3 regions of the Microbacterium hanjuni genome follow, and region 3 is predicted to be linked to each of the others. Evidence: predicted binding sites of a transcription regulator. Region 3 holds the regulator's gene; each other region holds the start of a gene.

Region 1 (6,837 bases), 750 kb from region 3:
GAAGGCGCCAACCTCGCGGGGGTGCCGGCGTTCAAGGTCTCCCGTCGCGGGATGGTGCGCACCTTCCAGCTCACCAAGTCGCTCGGCCGACTCTCGGTGCTGCAGAACATGCTCCTCGGAGCGCGTGGCCAGTCGGGCGAGAACATCCTCCGCGCCTTGATCCCCGCGTTCTGGCGCAAGCAGGAGACGGCCAACACCGAACGCGCCGACGCGCTCCTCGCCCGCTTCAAGCTCGACGAGAAGCGCGAGGACTTCGCCGCTTCACTCTCGGGCGGTCAGCGCAAGCTCCTCGAGATGGCCCGGGCGCTCATGAGCGATCCGAAGCTCGTCATGCTCGACGAGCCGATGGCCGGGGTGAACCCCGCGTTGACGCAGAGCCTGCTGGGGCACATCCTCGACCTGAAGAAGGAGGGCATGTCGGTGCTCTTCGTCGAGCACGACATGCACATGGTGCGTCACATCTCCGACTGGGTCATCGTGATGGCCGAGGGTCGCGTGGTGGCCGAGGGGCCGCCCGAGACGGTCATGAGCGACCCCGCGGTGATCGACGCCTACCTGGGCGCGCACCACGACACCGACCTCGGCGACATGACCGCGACCGACGCGATCGCGGTGCACGAGGCGTTCGCCGCCGAAGAGGACGCCGACTTCGACGCTGAGAAGAACGGACCCAAGGCATGACCGACGCGACGACCATCGACCCGCTGAAGGTCGAGCACCGCACCGCGGTCCTGCGCACCGACGACCTCGTCGCCGGGTACCTGCCCGGCGTCAACATCCTCAACGGCTGCTCGATCGACGCCTACGAGGGTGACCTCATCGGCATCATCGGCCCCAACGGCGCCGGCAAGTCGACGCTGCTGAAGGCCATCTTCGGCCAGGTCAAGGTGCGCGGCGGCGCGATCCTGCTGAACGGTGAGGACATCACCGCTCTCAAGGCCGACAAGCTCGTGGCCAAGGGCGTCGGCATGGTGCCGCAGAACAACAACGTCTTCCCGAGCCTGTCGATCGAGGAGAACCTCCAGATGGGGCTGTTCCAGCGCCCCAAGCTGTTCACCGAGCGGTTCGAGTTCGTCACCTCGCTGTTCCCCGAGCTCGCCAAGCGCCGCAAGCAGCGCGCTGGTTCGCTGTCGGGTGGTGAGCGCCAGATGGTCGCGATGGGGCGCGCCCTCATGATGGAGCCGTCCGTGCTCCTCCTCGACGAGCCCTCCGCCGGACTCTCCCCGGTGCGCCAGGACGAGACGTTCCTGCGCGTCGCCGAGATCAACCGCGCGGGCGTGACCGTCATCATGGTCGAGCAGAACGCACGACGCTGCCTGCAAATATGCTCGCGCGCGTATGTTCTCGATCAGGGCAAGGATGCCTACACCGGCACCGGGCGCGAACTGCTCAACGATCCCCGCGTGATCGAGCTGTACCTGGGCACGCTGGCAACCGACGAGGACGCGAAACGAGACGCCGCGCGCGACACCGACGTCTGATCACGCGTCGGTGGGGAGGGCTCGCGCTGGGAGTGCTCGGCGCTCTCCACCTGGTGGGCTGCGCAGCATCCGCTCCCGGCGTCGTCCCCGACGGCCTCACCGCCGAGCTCGTGCAGTTGCGCGGTGACCTCAGCGTCGATCGCGTGCAGGTGCACCTCGAGAACGACTCCGATGAGCCCGTGACGGTGACCGAGCTCACGCTCTCGTCGCCCGCCTTCACCGCGGTCGCGCAATGGGACGGGGCGTCGACCGTGCTGCAGCCGGGCCGGGCCGTGAACCTGCCGGTGTTCCTTCCCCCGCTGTCGTGCGCCGCACCCGCCGAGGTGACGATGACCGCGACGTTCGACGACGGCGCTGGCGCTCGCTCAGCGTCCACCCCGCTCGTCGACGAGCTCGGGGCGCTCCCCCGCCTCGTCGAGGCGGAGTGCGCGCGCGAGCGCACCGAAGCGGTGGCGAGGGTGACCGCGGTCGCCGGCGCCGCGCAGGCCGACGGCACGGCCCTGGTGTCGCTCGAGATCGAGCCGGTGGCGGATGCTGTCGGCACGGTCCGCCTGGTCGGCGTGCGCGGTACTCCGCTCCTGCGCTTCCCCGGTACCGAACAATGGCCCCTCGGCCTCACCCTGGACGGCTCGAGCACGCCCCGCGTCGTGGAGGTGCCGGTCGAGCCCCGGCGCTGCGACCCGCACGCGATCGCCGAGGACAAGGTCGGAACCCGGCTGACGCTGGTGGTGGAGATCGACGGCGAGGAGCTGGCCTTCCCCCTCCCCCGCACCGAGGGCCTCGCGGACACGCTGCTGACGTACGTCGCCGCGTCCTGCGGACTGACCTGAGCCGAGCATCCGCCCCCACCCGAGGCCGCGCGACGGCCGGAGGGCACGCGACGGCCGGAGGGCACGCAGAAGGGCCCGGGTCGAAACCCGGGCCCTTCCGCTGCTCAGCGGGAGATCACTCGGCGAGCGAGCCGAACTCCGTGGTCAGCAGGGTGTACTTGTTGTCGGCACCGTACTGGTAGATACCGATGTAGGCCTCGGTCGGGTCACCCTTCTCATCGAAGGTGATCGGACCGGAGACACCGTCGTAGTCGATGTCGGTGCCGTCGTTGACCAGCGCGAGGCAGGCGTCGAAGGTCTCGCACTTCTCGCCCTCCTCGGTGACCGACTGCAGGTTGTCGCGGATCGCGGTACCCGAGTCGTCCTTGGCCTGAGCCGCAGCGAGCGCAGCCACGATGACCGCGTCGTAGGACTCGGGTGCGTAGCTGAAGTCGGTGAGCGACGGGTCGACCTCGAGCAGGCGGGCCTGGAACTCGGTGTCGGCGGGGTTGCCGGGCAGGGTGCCCTGCGCGCCGTCGAGCGTGCCGGCCGGGAACTCGTACGTGTTCGACAGGTTGCCGTCCACGAAGTAGACCTGGTTGGCCGGGTAGCCCTGGGTGCTGACGAGCTCGGGGATGATCGAGGAGGTCTCCTCGAACGCGATCACGGCGATCGCGTCGGGCTCGGATGCGAGCAGCTCGTCGACCTGCGACGTGAAGACCGTGTCACCCGGGTTGTACGGGACGGCTGCGGTGACCTCGCCACCGGCGGCCTCGATGGCCGTGGTCGCGTTGTCCTTCAGGCCGATGCCGTAGGGGTCGTTGACGTAGATCATGCCGACCTTCTCGGCGCCGTTTCCGACGATGAGGTTACCCAGCACGCGGCCCTGGAGCACGTCCGAGGGAGCGGTACGCCAGTAGTAGCCGTCATCGTCGTAGTCGGTGAAGTCCGGCGAGGTGTTCGCCGGGGAGATCTGCACGATGCCCGCGTCGACGAACTGGTCGACGAAGGTGAACGAGACGCCCGAGGAGGCGGCGCCGATCGCGATGTCGACACCCGCGTCGACGAGCTCGCCGGCGGACTGGGTCGCGATGTCGGTCGTGGTGTCACCGGAGTCGCGCTCGGTGAGCTCGGTGGTGAAGGGGAAGGCGTCGCCGGCCGCTTCGATGTCGTTGACGGCGAGCTGAACGGCCGCGATCTCGGGCGGGCCGAGGAACGCCAGGTTGCCGGTCTGGGGCAGGATCGTGCCGACGTGGAAGACGCCGTCCGCCTCGGACACCGCTCCTGTTCCGGCATCGGGTTCGGAAGAACCGGAGGCTTCGCTGCCGCTGGTGCCTCCGGCGCAGCCGGCCATGACGAGCGCGCTGGCACCGATAACGGCGATACCGCCGATGATCTTGCCTGCACGCGAACGTGTGATGACGCTCATGTTGCTCCTTGCTGTGGATGAACGCGGGCACGGCTCGGGAAGCCTGCCCAGTGCCCTAAACCTATTGGGCCGCTCGTCTCCGCAGTGTTGCCGTTCGTTAACGCTGTGTAACGCGACCGAATCGTTATGAACGGCGGATGCTGCCGTCTCCCCGCGCGGAGTCGGCTGCGCCCGCTCCGCGACGACCTCGGATCAGGTCAGGTCGGCGACATCCGGGACGGCGGAACGGCCACGACGCGCGGCCACGATGGAGTCGGCAGTCAGGAGGATCAGCGCCACCCACACGAGGGCGAAGCCGACCCACCGCTCGGGCGGCATCGGCTCGCCGAGCAGGAAGGCGCCCGTGATGAACTGCAGGATCGGCGCCACGAATTGCAGCAGCCCGACGAGGATGAGCGGCGCGCGGCGCGCGCCCGCTGCGAAGAACAGCAGCGGCGTCGCGGTGACCGCGCCTGCCAGGAGGAGCAGCACGGCGTGGCCGGGGCCGGCGGTGAAGAGCGTGAGGCCACCGGTCGCCGCGACGATCCCGAGCTGCACGAGCGCGACCGGGAGCAACCAGAACGACTCGAGGGTGAGCCCGCTGACAGCATCCACCGCCGGACCGATCTGCTTCTTCACAAGCCCGTACAGCCCGAAGGAGGCGGCGAGCGTCAGCGCGATCCAGGGGAAGGTGCCGTAGCCGACGACGATGACGACGACAGCGATCACGGCGATGCCGATCGCCACCCACTGCGTGATGCGGAGGCGTTCGCGCAGCACGAGGACGCCGAGCAGCACGGTGACGATCGGGTTGATGAAGTAGCCGAGGCTCGTCTCGATGACGTGTCCGCTGAGGGCGCCGATCAGGAAGACCTGCCAGTTGACGTAGATCAATGCGCCCGCGAGGGCGGTCAGGGCGAGCAGCCGGGGCTGGCGCACGATCGCCCAGAGGGCGGACCACCCGCGGATGACGGCGAGGAGAACGATGCAGAAGACGAGCGACAGCGCGATCCGCCACCCCACGACCTCCCACGCGCCGGTGGGCACCAGGAGAAGGAAATACAGCGGCAGGAAGCCCCACATGAGGTACGCGACGAAGGCGTAGATCCCGCCCAGAGCGGTCTCGCGAGAGGCTGCGGCCTCGGAACCGGGTGCGGGCTGGGTCATCCGGTCTGTCACCTCCCCAGCCTACGTCGGGCACTCCCGGCCGAGCCGCGCAGCCGGCGGGCGCAGCTGCCGAGATCGAGCGGATTCCTGCCATCCGTCCGACCGGTCCGACAGTCGCAGGGAACAGAGAAAGGGCCCGGATGCTGGGAAGCATCCGGGCCCTTCGACAGAACTGCGATCAGCGAACAACGACCGCCAGGACGTCGCGAGCCGAGAGCACGAGGTACTCGTCGGCGCCGAACTTCACTTCGGTGCCGCCGTACTTGCTGTAGATGACGCGGTCGCCGACGGCAACGTCGATCGGAACGCGGTTGCCGTTGTCGTCGATGCGACCGGGGCCGACGGCCACGACCTCGCCCTCCTGGGGCTTCTCCTTGGCGGTGTCGGGGATGACGAGCCCACTGGAGGTGGTCTGCTCTGCCTCGACCTGCTGGATGACGATGCGGTCCTCGAGCGGCTTGATGGAAACCGACACGGTCTACCTCTTCTTTCTTCACGCTTCGGTACAGAAGACTTGTTAGCACCCACACGGGGAGAGTGCTAACGCAAGTCTAGGGAACTGCTGGCACTCATGCAACGCGAGTGCCAACCCGCAAGGCGCTGGGAACCCATTCCGCTCGGCGGAATCCTGTGCCATACTTTCGCCAAACAGTCGCCTAGCAGGGGCCGCGAAGCGACGGGGAACACGGCGTGCACAGGGGTGTGCACGCGGTGCTGGGGAAGCACGTTCGTGCATCCCTCAAAGGGGGAAATAGTAATGCCGGCTCCATATTTTCTTGCGGTCGACCTGGGGACCAGTCGTACCGCAGCAGCTGTCGCCAGACGTAGTTCTGACGGCAGCTTCGTTTCGACGGTGCTGCCGTTGGGGCGATCATCCGACATCGCGCCGACGGCGGTGTACGTCGACGAGGGGGAACTCCTCTTCGGCGACGCCGCCGAGCGGCGCGGGGCCTCTCGGCCCGACCGATTGGTGCGGGAGTTCAAACGTCGCGTCGGCGACGACGTGCCGATCGTGGCCGGCGACCGGCGTCTCGCGGCGGAAGACCTCTACGCGGCCACGGTCGCCTGGGTCATCGGCGTCGCGAACGAGCGGGAGGGCGGCCACCCCGCGGGGATCGCGATCACCGTGCCGGTGAGCTGGGGACAGCATCGCCGCACCCTCGTCGCCGATGCTCTCGCTCAGCGGGGCTGGGGCGAGGCCGAGCTCATCACCGAGCCCGAGGCTGCCGCCCGCCACTACGAATCGACCAATCCGCTCGCCGAAGGGCACGCCCTCGCGGTGTACGACCTCGGCGGTGGCACCTTCGACGCCGTGGTGCTGCGCAAAGCCGCAGACGGCACGGTGCGCGTCGTCGGCGAGCCGGTCGGTCTGCCCGATCTGGGCGGCGCCGACTTCGACGACGTCGTGATCCGCCACGTGCTGCGCGCCGGCGGACCCGCCGTGGCCGCGCTCCTCGACGCGCCGGGCGGTCGACTGTCGGTGAACGCCCTCCGTCGCGAATGCGTCGAAGCGAAGGAATCGCTCTCCTTCGACTCGGAAGCGGTCATCCCGGTGCTCGCCGGGGGCACGCAGGAGACCATCCGTCTCACGCGCGTCGAGTTCGAAGACATGATCGAGCCCGATCTGGCGCGCACCGTCGAGTGCTTCGCCCGCGCGCTCGATCGCGCGCAGATCGACGCCGACGGTGTCGACGCGATCCTCCTCACCGGCGGCTCATCGCGCATCCCGCGCATCGCGCAGTTGCTGTCCGAGACCTTCGAGCGCCCGATCGCGATCGACGCCGACCCGAAGGCGATCATCGCGCTGGGTGCAGCGCGAGTGGCGGCGGATGCTGCGAACGCGCGCGTTCTCGCCGCAGCCGTGGTCGATGCCGATGCTGACGCCGACCCGCTCGCCGAGCTGGTCGCCACCGCCGCCCCCGTCGCCGCGAGCCGGCGGCCGTGGTTCCGGCGGACGCCCTCCTCGGTGATG
Region 2 (6,837 bases), on a different contig from region 3:
TCCATGCCGCCGGTCGGGTCGCCGGCCGGAGCCGCCGCCTTCTCGGGCTTGTCCGCCACGACGACCTCGGTCGTCAGGAACAGACCAGCGATCGATGCCGCGTTCTGCAGGGCAGAGCGCGTCACCTTGGCCGGGTCGATGATGCCCTGTGCGAACAGGTCACCGTACTCGCCGGTCGCGGCGTTGAGGCCGTGACCCAGCGGGAGACCGGCGACGGTGTTCGCGACGACACCCGGCTCGAGACCGGCGTTGAGCGCGATCTGCTTGAGCGGAGCCTCGATGGCGACGCGCACGATGTTCGCACCCGTTGCCTCGTCACCGGTGAGGTTGAGGCCACCCAGAACGGCGTGACCGGCCTGGATGAGCGCGACGCCACCACCGGGGACGATGCCCTCCTCGACGGCTGCCTTCGCGTTGCGGACAGCATCCTCGATGCGGTGCTTGCGCTCCTTGAGCTCGACCTCGGTCGCCGCACCCGCCTTGATGACGGCGACGCCGCCGGCGAGCTTGGCCAGACGCTCCTGCAGCTTCTCGCGGTCGTAGTCGCTGTCGGTGTTCTCGATCTCGCGACGGATCTGGGTGACGCGACCCTCGATCGCCGACGCCTCGCCGGCGCCCTCGATGATCGTGGTCTCGTCCTTGGTGACGATGACCTTGCGAGCGCGGCCGAGCAGGTCGGTGGTGGCGTTCTCGAGCTTGAGACCGACCTCCTCCGTGATGACCTGACCACCGGTGAGGATGGCGATGTCCTGCAGCTGGGCCTTGCGACGGTCACCGAAGCCGGGAGCCTTGACGGCCACCGACTTGAAGATGCCGCGGATCTTGTTGAGCACGAGCGTCGCGAGAGCTTCGCCCTCGACGTCCTCGGCGATGATGAGGAGTTCCTTGCCCTCCTGGATCACCTTGTCGACGATCGGGAGAAGATCCTTGATGTTCGAGATCTTCTGGTTCGCGATGAGGATGTAGGGGTCTTCGAAGACCGCTTCCTGGCGCTCGGGGTCGGTCACGAAGTAAGGGTTGATGTAACCCTTGTCGAAACGCATACCCTCGGTGAGCTCCAGCTCGGTGCCGAACGTGTTCGACTCCTCGACGGTGACGACGCCTTCCTTGCCGACCTTGTCGATCGCCTCGGCGATCAGGGCGCCGATGGCGGGGTCAGCAGCAGAGATCGATGCGGTGGCAGCGATCTGCTCCTTGGACTCGACCTCCTTGGCGCTGGAGAGGAGCTCGTCGGTGATGGCCTTGACGGCCTTCTCGATGCCCTTCTTGAGCGAGATCGGGTCGGCGCCGGCCGCGACGTTGCGCAGGCCTTCGCGAACGAGCGCCTGAGCCAGAACGGTGGCCGTCGTGGTGCCGTCACCGGCGACGTCGTCGGTCTTCTTGGCGACCTCCTTGACGAGTTCCGCACCGATCTTCTCGTACGGGTCGTCGAGTTCGATCTCCTTGGCGATCGAGACGCCGTCGTTCGTGATGGTGGGGGCACCCCACTTCTTCTCGAGCACGACGTTGCGGCCACGGGGGCCCAGCGTCACCTTGACGGCGTCGGCGAGAATGTTGAGGCCGCGCTCGAGACCGCGACGGGCCTCCTCATCGAAAGCGATGATTTTTGCCATGGGTTGTCGTCCCTCCCGGACGTTGGGTAAACAGATCTTTAGCACTCAACGGAGTCGAGTGCTAATGCCCATCTTGGCACTCTGCCAAGGCGAGTGCAAGCTGCACGCGCCGCTCCCGGACGCAGAAACGCCGCAGCATCCGACGACGGATGCTGCGGCGTGAAGCGGATGCTGCGGGTCAGACCACGCGAACGGATTCGGCCTGCGGACCCTTCTGACCGGTACCGACCGTGAACTCCACGGCCTGCCCTTCTTCGAGCACGCGGAAACCCGTCATGTCGATGTTCGAGTAGTGGACGAAGACGTCCTGCCCATCACCTGCGGTGATGAAACCGAAGCCCTTTTCGGCGTTGAACCATTTGACGGTGCCCTGGGTCATGCTGCTCTCCTGATGCTGTGGGACGCCGCCATCGTAACCACGCGGCGCGACGCCGATCAGGCCGCACGGGCAACTGTTGACACGCGTGCACCGAACTATTTACCGGCCCGAAACACAGTGCCCTCTCGGGGGCGCGAGCGCGGCGGTGCGCCCGTCCGGCAGCGCTCAGCCGGCCGTCTGCTCGACCGTCGGAGTCTCCCCCGTCGCACGATCGGCGCCCACGACCACCACGAAGCGCAGCGCATCCGTCTCGTTGGTGTCGGTGTCAGGATCGTCCTCGACCGGGTAGGCGTCGTACACGCTGCTCTGCTGCACGTCGGCGCCACCGATGGCCTCGGCGACTCCGGCCGCAGCCGCCTCGTCCTCGGGCAGGGAGTAGTAGACCGTCGTCGTGTCGAATCCCGAGCTCGCATCTCCGGGGAACACCGATTCCGCGGGCCACCCCGCCGAGACGAGCGTGTCCTTGACGGCGGTCGCGAGTCCGGGCTGACCAGAGGCGTTCAACACGATCACCGTGGAGGTGGTGTCCAGCACCGGCACGACCACGGGGGCGGGCGCCGCCGTCGGCTCGGCCTCCGGCGTCAGCGAGATGCGGCCCGAGATGAGCAGGGTGGCGAAGATGCCGGCGACCGTCAGCAGGACGACCGCGGCGACCGCCCAGAGGAAGATCGCGCCGCCGCGCATGCGCGGATTCTCGGCCCGATGAGCGCCGACCCGGCCGCTTTCGTCCGCGAGATCGTCGAAGCGGTCTCGCGGGAAGGTCGTTTTCGGCACCCGACGATGCTACCCGCCAGGGTGCTCGCGCCGTGTCAGCGCGAGCCCGCGCGCGTCACGCGGGCAGCGCGTGTCGCCTCGCGGGCGTCGCGCAAGCGGCGCAGGCGCCGCACCAGCATGGGGTCGTGCTCGAGCGCCTCGGCGGTATCGATGAGCCGGCCCAGCAGTTGGTAGTACCGCGCGGGCGGCATCTCCAACTCGGCGCGGATCGCTTCCTCTTTCGCGCCACCCTGCCGTCGCCACTCCGCCTCGAAGGCGAGCAAGGCGCGATCACGGTCACTCAGGGGCACTTCGTCACGCTAACCCCCGAACTCCTCCCCACCGCGGAGCCACACCACGCGCGAGCCCAATGGATCGACCGACGCGAGGATCTCACCGTCCAGCGCGAGGGCGAAGCCCGGCGGCCAGGGGTCGGGCACACCGCGCCACCCCTCGTGCAGCCCCACGTCATCGAGCGTGATCCATCGTCCGGCGGCGCGGGCAGCCGCGATGAGAGGGGCCCGGTTCGCGCGCGCCACGTGGGCGAGCACTCCCGGCGTGGTGACCACCAGCGTCGCATCGGCGGGTGCGAGCGCCGCGAGGTCGGCCAGGCCCGCCACCGCGTCGCCCGCCACCAGCAGCGGCGGATCGGACGCGGCGATGTCGAGCGCCGCGGTCATCCGCTCGGCTCGACCCTCCTCCCCCGGCCACACCAGCCCGGTGATCCACGCCCGGTCGGCGGGATCGGCGGCCGATCGGGGCTGCAGGTCGATCCCCGCGCGCCAGACGATCTCGGGCAGTGCCATCCGCGGTGCCCCCACCAGGGTGCTCTCCAGCACCACCGCGCTCACGCCGTCGACGGGATCGAGCGCCACCACCGCGTCGGAGGCGTCGTATCGATAGGAGTACCGGTCGGGGAACAGGCAGAGTCCGGCGCTCGCTCCCACCTCCAGCAGCGCGATCGGTCCCTCGATGAGCGACAGTGCGGGCAACAGCGCTGCGCACCGGAGGGGTTCGTTGGTCTGGATGCTGCGCGCACCGCACTCTTCGACGACCTCGTCCGCGTGGGCGACCAGCCATCGGGACCACGTCGGGAAGTCCGCCTCGGGCGCACCGAGGAGACGGGTGACCGCGAATACCAGCGGAGGCTGGCGATGCGTCGCCGGAATGCGTGCCAACACGGCCTGCACCACGCGAGAGCCCGCGACCCCGTCGGCCCACGCGGCGTAGAGGTCGGAACGCCCCGGCGCCTCGAGCTCGGCGAACCGGCGGTACCGGGAAGCGACCGCGGCCGCAGCATCCTCATCCATCCCGCCCATCATCCCTGCTGGAACGGCTCCGGCGCCTCTGCAGTCGGGTTGAATAGAGGGGAAAGGAGGAGCACATGACTTACGCCGTGAACAAGACCGACGAGCAGTGGCGCTCCGAGCTCGATCCCGACCAGTACGCCGTCCTCCGCCAGGCGGCCACCGAGCGCGCCTGGACCGGGGAACTGCTCGAGGAGGCACGAGCAGGTCTGTACACTTGCGCGGCCTGCCACGCCGAGCTGTTCCAGAGCGGCACGAAGTTCGATTCGAACTGCGGATGGCCGAGCTTCTACGAATCCGTGCGTCCCGAGGCTGTCGAACTCATCGAGGACCGCTCGCTCGGAATGGCCCGCACCGAGGTGCGCTGCGCGACCTGCGGCTCGCACCTGGGCCACGTCTTCCCCGACGGATACGGCACCCCGACCGGTGACCGGTACTGCATGAACTCCCTCGCCCTCGAGTTCGCTCCGGGCGACGAGGCGTGACAGGCGCGCTCGAGGCCGTCCGAGCCCGACGGTCGTGGTCGAAAGTCACCGACGAGGCACCCACGCGGGCCGAGATCGAGACCTTCGTCTCGGCTGCCGGGCGCGTGGCGGATCACTCCGCCCTGCGGCCGTGGCGGGTCGTCGAACTGCGCGGCACCGACCGGGAGCGGCTCGGCCGCGCGATCGCCAAGGCCGAGGGCGAGAAGGGCTTCTCGACCAAGCCCATGCGGGCGCCCCTGCTCCTGGCGATCGTGGCGAGCTACCGACGCACCGACAAGGTGCCGAAGTGGGAGCAGGAGGCGGTCGCCTCGGGCGTGGCCCACATGCTCAGCCTGCTGCTGGACGACGCCGGGTGGGGCGTGCTGTGGCGCACCGGCAGCTACACACGCAGCAAGGCGGTCGCGAAAGCGCACGGCCTGGAGAAGAACGAAGAGTTGCTGGGGTGGCTGTACGTCGGCGGCAAACCGCCGGTGCGCCGCCTGGCCCGGCGCAAAGCGGTCGACGCGCGCCGGCACCTCTCGCGGATGCCGCGCGGCAAGAAGGCGCTCGAGCTGGAGCAGACCGACGACGAGTGAGCAGGATGCTGCGACCGCCGTGCTGTGCGGTCAGAGCGTCAGGCGTCCGGCCGTGATGTCGGCCGCGATGTCGCTGAGCCGGGACTGCGTCGAGCGCGCGTGGGCGCGGATGAGGCGGAACGCTTCGTCCATGTCGAGGTCGTGGCTCTGCGCGATGTAGCCCTTCGCCTGCTCGATCACGACTCGGCTGTCGAGAGCGCGCTGCAGCTGCCCCTGTGCGACCACGGACTCTTCGACGAGACGGTGTTGCAGGATGCTGATCGTCGCGATGTCGGCCAGCGTCTTCGCTGCCGCAGCGTCGGTGGCGTTCAGTTCACCGACACGATCGCGGAAGAGGTTCAGCGATCCGATCACCGAGTCGCGGAGGCGCATCGGGATGGCGTGGATGGAGGCAAAGCCCGATCGGAGAGCATCGGCGGCGAAGTCCGGCCAGCGGTCGGTGATCTTCGCGAGATCCGCCACCGATACGACCGCGCCCGTTGCCACGGCCTCGACGCACGGGCCCTCTCCGGCGCGCAACTGCATGAGCCCGACGAATTCACTGCGCTCGCTCGTGGAGGCGATCACTTCGAGAACACGATCCTGGCTGACCAGGAGGATCCCCGCCGCCGTGGCGTCGAAGATGCGGGCGCTTTCTTCCACGAGAAGCTGAAGGAGATCCACGATGTCGAAGTCGTCGACGAGGGAGTCGGCCAGCGTCGACACTGTCTGCAGAAGCTGATCTTCGCGAGTGGCCATAGTCCGAGTGTAGGTCGCGGGGTCGGTCAGCGCTCGAAGACCATGCGCCGAGCGACGACGTCGGCCGCCACCTGTGCGACGGTGAGTCCCGAGGAGAACGCCCGCCCGCGCAGCACGAGCATCGCGTCGTCGACGCTGAGGCCGAGCTGGGCTGCGACCATGCCCGACGCCTGATGCACCTCTCGCCGCGAATGGGGCCCGTCGGCGAGACCGTCGTCCACGTTCTCGAGATCGTCGAGGGCGGTACGAAGCAGGCGCCGTGATGCGATGACCGCCAGGACTCCGGCGTCATCGACCGCTCGCTGCGACAGCCGGTGCGGGGTGGGTGAGTAGAGGTCGACGGAGCCGACGCTGAGCTCCCCGACGTACAGGGGGAAGGCGTACAGCCCGCCGATACCGAGTCCGCGCAGGGCCTCGCGTGCGAGGGGCCATTCGGCGCCGCCGGCCGCCTGCAGGTCGGACTCGAGGATCGGGCGCCGCATCTTCAGGGCACGCCAGCCCGGCCCTTCGCCCAGGTCGATCTGGATCTCCGCGATCCGAGCCGCAACGGTGTCGCTGGCCGAGAGGGTCTCGCTGCCGAGCGGCCGCCCCAGGGTGGAGATCGCTGCTCCGCTGACGCCCACGACATCGACGAAAGGCGTGCAGAGATCGTCGCCCGCCCGCGCTCCGGTGACTCGGGCGAGCGCCGCGGAGAACGCAGCTCGATCATCGCCCGGCAAAGGCCTACCCATGGATTACCGCCTGTCCTCATCGAGTGACGTGGCGCTGGGTCCTGGTGCCGTCACTCCGAAGCTAACATCCTCTGCTGAAATGCAATCAGGACGGGGAGGGCGTTGTGGGATGTCGTCTCGGCGTGTAGCTTCGCAAGTAGTTGCCCCAGACCCCGGTCGACGCTCATTCATTCGCCGCGTCACGTAAGAACTGGGAAGTCGGGCCATGGGGTATTTCACGTACGACAACGTCACCAAGACCGAGATCGAAGATCGG
Region 3 (6,837 bases):
CGTGGTGTTCTGCGCCTCGTCGAGGACGACGAACGAATCGTTGAGGGTGCGCCCGCGCATGTACGCGAGCGGGGCGACCTCGATCGTGCCGCTCGCCATCAGCTTGGGCACGAGCTCGGGGTCCATCATCTCGTTGAGCGCGTCGTACAACGGCCGCAGGTAGGGGTCGATCTTGTCGGTGAGCGACCCCGGCAGGAAGCCCAGCCGCTCCCCCGCCTCGACCGCGGGCCGGGTGAGGATGATGCGGCTGACTTCTTTGCGCTGCAACGCCTGCACGGCCTTCGCCATCGCCAGGTAGGTCTTTCCGGTACCGGCCGGACCGATGCCGAAGACGATCGTGTTCTCGTTGATCGCGTCGACGTAGGCCTTCTGCCCCATCGTCTTCGGACGGATGATCTTGCCACGCGTGGTCAGGATCGCTTCGCCGAGCACCTCCGACGGACGAGGACCACCTTCCGTGCGCAGGATGGTGTTGGAGCGGGCGACGTCGGAGGGTTCGAGCCCGTGGCCGGCCTTCGTCATGGTGACGAGCTCGTCGACGAGTTCGCGGGCACCGGCCACCGCCGCCGCCTCACCGGTGAGGGTGATCTCGTTGCCGCGGACGAGCACCTCGACCTCGGGATGCTCCTTCTCGACCACGCGCAGAAGTCGATCGTGGGGACCCAGGAGCTGCACCATGGCAACCCCATCGACGAGGACGCGCTCCACAGCGACGTCATCGTGGTTCTGTTCAGGCACGGAGGCTCTCTTCGTCGAGTTCGCCGGCCAACACGTGCGCGTGCACGTGGAAGACGGTCTGTCCGGCGCCTGGTCCGGTGTTGAAGACGAGGCGGAAATCGGTGCTGCCCTGCTCGGCCGCGACGGAGCTGGCGAGCCCCACCATCTCGGCGAGGAGCGCGGGATCGCCCGCCGCCAGCTCGACCACGTTGCGGTAGGCAGCGGTCTTGGGGATGACGAGCAGGTGGAGGGGAGCACGGGGCGCGATGTCGCGGATCGCGAAGACGTTCTCGGTCTCCGCGACGATCTCCGAGGGGATCTCGCCCTCGAGGATGCGGGTGAAGATCGACGGCTCGCTCATGCCGCCAGTCTACCGGCGGCGGAAGCCGCGCAGCCGGGCGTCACCAGCGGTCGAGGCGCACGCTGGCGACGGCGAGGGCGGCCGCCCCTGCCGTGGAGGTGCGGAGCACCGTGTCGCCGAGACGCACCGACTGCGCGCCGGCCGCGGTCAACGCCGCCGACTCGGCCGGCGAGATTCCCCCCTCGGGCCCGACGATCAGCACCACGTCCTGGCCATCTCCCCCGAGGGCCGCGCCGCTCAGGGGTTCGGGGGCCCCGGGCTCGAGCACCAGCATCCGCGTTCCCGATGCGAGGCGCACCAGATCTGGCGTGCGCGCCAGGTCGGCGACCTCGGGCACCCAGGCCCGGTGCGCCTGCTTGGCCGCCTCGCGGACGATCGCGCTCCATCGAGCCACGCCCTTGGCTGCCTTCGCATCCCAACGGGACACGCTGCGCTCCGCCTGCCACGGCACGATCGCGTCGACGCCGAGTTCGGTCGCCGCCTGCACGGCGAGCTCATCGCGATCGCCCTTGGCGAGAGCCTGCACGAGCACGAGTCGGCGCACGGGCGGGTCGATCTCGGTTCGCTCGTCGACGCGCACCACGACCTCGCGGGGCGAGACCGCGACGCAGTGCCCCGTGAGCCAGGCTCCGCGACCGTCTCCCACCGTCACCTGCTCGTCGACGCGGATGCGACGCACCGCCGCCGCGTGATGCGCCTCGGCGCCGTCGAGGACGACGTCATCACCGGGGCGCGCATCCGACGCGGAATCGGCGAGGAAGTGCAGCGCCACGATCAGCCGTTGCGGAAGCGGTCGCGCAGCTTGCTGAAGACGCCCTGGTGGAACTGGGCGAGCTGGGGCGCGGGCGACTTGGTGCGCTTGGCGAAGTCCTCGATGAGAGCCCGCTCCTTGCCATCGAGGCGCGTGGGCGTCACGACCTGCACACCGACCTTGAGGTCGCCGCGCTGGGTTCCGCGCAGGGGCGTGATGCCCCGGCCCTTGATCGTCAGGATGTCGCCCGATTGCACTCCGGCGCGCACCTCCAGCTCGACCGAACCGTCGAGGGCGTCGATCGCGGTGGTCGTTCCGAGGATCGCATCGGGCATCGACACCTCGAGCGTGGCGAGCAGGTCGTCGCCGTCGCGACTGAAGACCTCGTGCGGGGCGACGGTGACCTCGAGATACAGATCGCCGTGCGGTCCGCCCGCGGGTCCGACTTCGCCCGAGCCCGGCAGCTGCAACCGCAGGCCCGTCTCGACGCCGGCGGGGATGTCGACCGAGACGGTGCGGCGTGCGCGCACGCGGCCCTGTCCCTGGCAGGTGGCGCAGGGGTACGGGATCGTCGTGCCGTGGCCCTGGCAGGTGCCGCACGGCTGGCTGGTCACGACGTTGCCCAGCAGGCTGCGCACGGTGCGCTGCACGTGACCGCTGCCGTGGCAGATGTCGCAGGTCACTTCCGAGGTGCCCGGCTGCGTGCAGGCGCCCTGGCAGGTCTCGCAGATGACGGCCGTGTCGACCTCCATCTCGCGATGCACCCCGAAGACCACTTCATCGAGCGTGAGGGTCACCCGCACCAGCGCGTCCTGCCCGCGCTCGCGGCGCGAGCGGGGTCGGGGCCCGCGGGCACCGCCGCCGCCGCCTCCCCCGCCGAAGAAGGTCTCGAAGATGTCGTTGAAGCCGCCGAAACCGGCCGCACCGCCACCGCCACCGAACGCGTTGCCGTCGCCGCCCAGGTCGTAACGGCGGCGCTGCTCGGGGTCACTGAGAACGTCGTAGGCGTGCGTGACGAGCTTGAACTTCTCGGACGCATCCTCCCCGGGGTTCACGTCGGGGTGCAACTGGCGCGCCAAACGGCGGTACGCCTTCTTGATGTCATCGGAGCTCGCGTCGCGCTCGACACCGAGGACTTCGTAGTGGTCAGCCACAATCGCCTTCCTGCCCGCGGGTACGCGGGGATGATCGGGTTACAGATGCCGCGTCAGCGGGAAGAGTCGTCGTCTTCGAGCATCCGGGTCAAATAGTGCGCGACGGCACGAACCGCCGCGAGGTGTGAGGGGTAATCCATGCGCGTCGGCCCAAGCAGGCCGACCCGCGCGCCGCCGCGTGAGGCGTCGTAGTCGCTCGCCAATACCGAGGCCTCGCCGAGACCGAACTGCTCGTTCTCGCGGCCGATGCTGGCAGCAAGGCCCTGGTCGTCCACCACCATGTCGGTCATGAGCTTCAGCAGGGTCACCTGCTCCTCGATGGCTTCCAGAAGCGGATAGATGCTGCCGCGGAAGTCGGATTCGCGCTTCGCGAGCGTTGCCGCTCCCGCCATGACCAGCCGGTCCTGACGGAATTCCTCGAGCTCCTCCGCGAGCACGCGCAGGACGGGTTGCACCTCGGCATCCGCTCCCGCCGGTGCCGAGGCGGCGGTCGCCAGAACGGTGTGCACGCGCTGCGAGGCGTCGCCCACCGATGACCCGACCACGAGGGCCGAAACACGCTGGCGCAGCTGGATCAGATCCGCTTCGCTCGGCTCGGGTCGGACGAGCGCGATCCGCTGCGACACCCGGCCGGTGTCGGTGACGACCACGATCAACAGGCGCCCGCTGCCGAGATCGACGAGCTCGACGTGCGAGACGTTCGCCCGGGCGAAGGAGGGGTACTGCACGATCGCGACCTGGCCGGTCAGCTGGGTGAGCGCTCGAACGGTGCGTCCGAGCAGGTCGTCCAGATCACCGGAGGCATCGAGGAACGAGGTGATCGCGGTGCGCTGCGGCGAAGAGAGGGGACGCAGTTCGGCGAGGTGGTCGACGAACACCCGATAGCCCTTGTCGGTCGGCACGCGGCCCGACGACGTGTGGGGTGCGGCGATGAGCTCTTCGTCCTCCAGCAGCGCCATGTCGTTGCGGATCGTCGCGGCCGACACACCGAAGGCGTGGCGCTCCACGATGGCCTTGCTTCCGACGGGCTCACGCGTGTCGACGTAGTCCTGCACGATCGCACGGAGCACCTGGAGTCCGCGTTCCGAAACCATGGCTCCTCCTCCGCGATTGGCACTCATCAGACCTGAGTGCCAATTCTAGCTGATCACACCCGCCAGGGCTGGGAGCGTCGCCAGGCTCCTCACGCGGTCAGCGTGCGCACGACGCGGTCGGCGAGCAAGCGGCCGCGGCGGGTGAGCACCACGCGACCGCGCACGGCGGATCCGCCCTCGATGAGTCCGTCGGCGATCAGTCCGGCGACGGCATGACGTCCCTCGCCGAGCAGCTCCGACACCTCGAGCCCCTCGCTGATCCGCGAACGCAGCAGCACGGTCTCCAGGTGGCGCGCAGCAGCATCCGGACGCTCGCGCGCCGCGGCGGGAGATTCTGCGGCCGCGAGCCTCTGGCCGTAGGCGGCAGGATGCTTCACGTTCCACCAGCGAAGACCGGCGACGTGGCTGTGTGCCCCTGGGCCGAACCCCCACCAATCGGTGCCCCGCCAGTAGGCGAGATTGTGACGGGAGCGGAAGCGGGGCTCGCGCGCCCAGTTGGAGACCTCGTACCACCCGAAGCCGGCCGCCTGGAGGAGGTCGTCGGCCAGCTCGTACATGTCCGCCTCGAGGTCGTCGTCGGGAGTGGGTACCTCTCCGCGGCGGATCTGGCGGGCGAGCTTCGTACCCTCCTCCACGATCAGCGCGTAGGCCGACAGATGGTCGGGGCCGAGTGCGATCGCCGTCTCGAGCGAGATCCGCCAATCGTCGAGGCTCTCCCCCGGCGTGCCGTAGATGAGGTCGAGACTGACGGCGAGTCCGGCGTCGCGCGCGGCTGCGACCGCACCCGCCACGTTGGCGGGATCGTGGGTGCGGTCGAGCACGGCGAGCACGTGCGGCTGAGCAGACTGCATGCCGATCGACAAGCGGGTGACACCCGCCGCAGCGAGCTCACGGACGACGGCCGGGGTGACCGTGTCGGGGTTCGCCTCGACGGTCACCTCCGCAGCATCCGACACACCCAGGTGATCGCGCACTCCCTGCAGCATCCGGGCGAGGTCTCCGGCCGGTAGCAGCGTCGGCGTTCCCCCACCGAAGAACACCGTCTCGGCGGGACGGCGGGCGCCCGCCCGCTCCAGGACCGTGCGGGCGAGGGCGATCTCGTGCAGCACCGTGTCGGCGTACTGGTCTTGACGCGCACCGCGCAGTTCGCCCGCGGTGTAGGTGTTGAAGTCGCAGTAGCCGCAGCGCACGCGGCAGAACGGCACGTGGACGTACACCCCGAACGGCGTCGCCGGGTCGTGCACCAGGTCGGCGGGCAGGGCGCCGTCGGGCGGCGCGGGATCGCCGAGAGGTAAGGCGGATCCCATCAGGCGGGGGTCGTGTACAGCGGCGAGATCGCGCGCAGGTAACGCGTGAAGAGCTCGCGCCGACGTTGGCGCACCATCGCGGGGAACACCCGATACAGGAACGCGACCGGGCGATCGAACGCCCGCACGGTGAACCAGACCTCGTCGTTGTCGCGCCATTCGAGCAGGAACAGTTCCTCGCCGCTGACGACGGAGCCTCCGACGGTGCCGAGCGCGAAACCGACGCGGCGGGGCTCTTCGATGACCGAGATCACCCGGGCCTCGGCGTCGGCACGGTAGCGGCCCGCGTGCCCGCGCACGTGCAGGGTGGTACCCGGCCCGACGAACGGCGTTCCATCCGCATCGAAACGCTGGTCGGTCTCCATGCGGCTGGGCGCGACCGGATGCCCCTCGCTGTCGTAGGCGACGCCCGTGTAGGAAGGCCCGGCCGCCGGACGGACGTCGGCGATCGTCAGACCGCCTTCGCGCTGCGCCGACCACGACAGCAGCGCCTCACCCGCGGAGGCGAAACGCTCCTCGCCGCTCCCGATCCGCCACGACTGCTCGGCGGGCACGGAACGCTCGGGCGGATACTGCATCAGGTCAGCCGCTTGCGTGCCCCCCACTGCTGCGTAGTCGACCGTCTCGTCTTGGAAGGTCCCGCGGCGCATGACGTTCAGCCTTACTTCTTTTCCTCGACGTCACCCGAGAGGGCAGCGATGAACGCACCCTGGGGGACCTCGACACGACCGATGGTCTTCATGCGCTTCTTGCCCTCCTTCTGCTTCTCGAGCAGCTTGCGCTTGCGGCTGATGTCACCGCCGTAGCACTTCGCCAGAACGTCCTTACGGATCGCGCGGATGCTTTCGCGCGCGATGATCCGCGCACCGATGGCGGCCTGGATCGGGATCTCGAACTGCTGGCGCGGGATGAGTTTGCGCAAGCGCTCGGTCATGAGCGTGCCGTAGGCGTAGGCCTTCTCCCGGTGCACGATCGCGGAGAACGCGTCGACCTTTTCGCCCTGCAGGAGTATGTCGACCTTGACGAGGTCGGCCTCCTGCTGGCCGGTCGGCTCGTAGTCGAGACTCGCGTAGCCCTGGGTGCGGCTCTTGAGCTGATCGAAGAAGTCGAAGACGATCTCGCCCAACGGCATGTTGTAGCGGATCTCGACGCGATCCTCGCTGAGGTAGTCCATGCCGAGAAGCGCACCGCGCCGCTGCTGGCACAGCTCCATCACGGTTCCGACGTAGTCCTTCGGAAGCAGGATCGCCGCCTTCACCATCGGCTCCGAAACGGAAGCGACCCGGCCATCGGGGTATTCGCTCGGGTTGGTGACGGTGACGGTGCTGCCGGTGTCGGTCAGCACCTCGTAGATGACGCTGGGAGCTGTGGCGATCAGCTCGAGGCCGAACTCGCGCTCGAGTCGCTCGGTGATGATCTCGAGGTGCAGCAGACCGAGGAAACCGCAGCGGAA

The links. Region 3 encodes HrcA, which represses chaperone genes, less so after heat shock. Its sites were predicted from a motif close to TTNGCACTCGNNNNNNNCGAGTGCNAA; they were not measured.
Region 1: the regulator HrcA is predicted to act here: its motif matches at 5,428-5,454, upstream of groES (co-chaperone GroES).
Region 2: the regulator HrcA is predicted to act here: its motif matches at 1,652-1,678, upstream of groL (chaperonin GroEL).

Annotation. Positions count from the first base shown of each region.
Region 1 covers NZ_JBIGIK010000001.1:1,266,934-1,273,770, forward strand. Annotated here, with positions in the region: gene ACFXP5_RS06245 (ABC transporter ATP-binding protein) at 1-681, shown strand, start outside; gene ACFXP5_RS06250 (ABC transporter ATP-binding protein) at 678-1,481, shown strand; gene ACFXP5_RS06255 (hypothetical protein) at 1,514-2,311, shown strand; gene ACFXP5_RS06260 (ABC transporter substrate-binding protein) at 2,427-3,719, opposite strand; gene rarD (EamA family transporter RarD) at 3,912-4,865, opposite strand; gene groES (co-chaperone GroES) at 5,044-5,340, opposite strand; gene ACFXP5_RS06275 (Hsp70 family protein) at 5,728-6,837, shown strand, end outside.
Region 2 covers NZ_JBIGIK010000003.1:291,195-298,031, forward strand. Annotated here, with positions in the region: gene groL (chaperonin GroEL) at 1-1,613, opposite strand, end outside; gene ACFXP5_RS13605 (cold-shock protein) at 1,792-1,992, opposite strand; gene ACFXP5_RS13610 (LytR C-terminal domain-containing protein) at 2,158-2,766, opposite strand; gene ACFXP5_RS13615 (DUF3263 domain-containing protein) at 2,802-3,056, opposite strand; gene ACFXP5_RS13620 (DUF2332 family protein) at 3,066-4,055, opposite strand; gene msrB (peptide-methionine (R)-S-oxide reductase MsrB) at 4,130-4,537, shown strand; gene ACFXP5_RS13630 (nitroreductase family protein) at 4,534-5,112, shown strand; gene ACFXP5_RS13635 (ANTAR domain-containing protein) at 5,143-5,850, opposite strand; gene ACFXP5_RS13640 (GAF and ANTAR domain-containing protein) at 5,877-6,581, opposite strand; gene ACFXP5_RS13645 (DUF7882 family protein) at 6,787-6,837, shown strand, end outside.
Region 3 covers NZ_JBIGIK010000001.1:517,388-524,224, forward strand. Annotated here, with positions in the region: gene ACFXP5_RS02685 (PhoH family protein) at 1-678, opposite strand, end outside; gene ACFXP5_RS02690 (HIT domain-containing protein) at 731-1,078, opposite strand; gene ACFXP5_RS02695 (16S rRNA (uracil(1498)-N(3))-methyltransferase) at 1,119-1,850, opposite strand; gene dnaJ (molecular chaperone DnaJ) at 1,853-2,983, opposite strand; gene hrcA (heat-inducible transcriptional repressor HrcA) at 3,037-4,077, opposite strand; gene hemW (radical SAM family heme chaperone HemW) at 4,167-5,384, opposite strand; gene ACFXP5_RS02715 (DUF1990 family protein) at 5,384-6,034, opposite strand; gene lepA (translation elongation factor 4) at 6,046-6,837, opposite strand, start outside.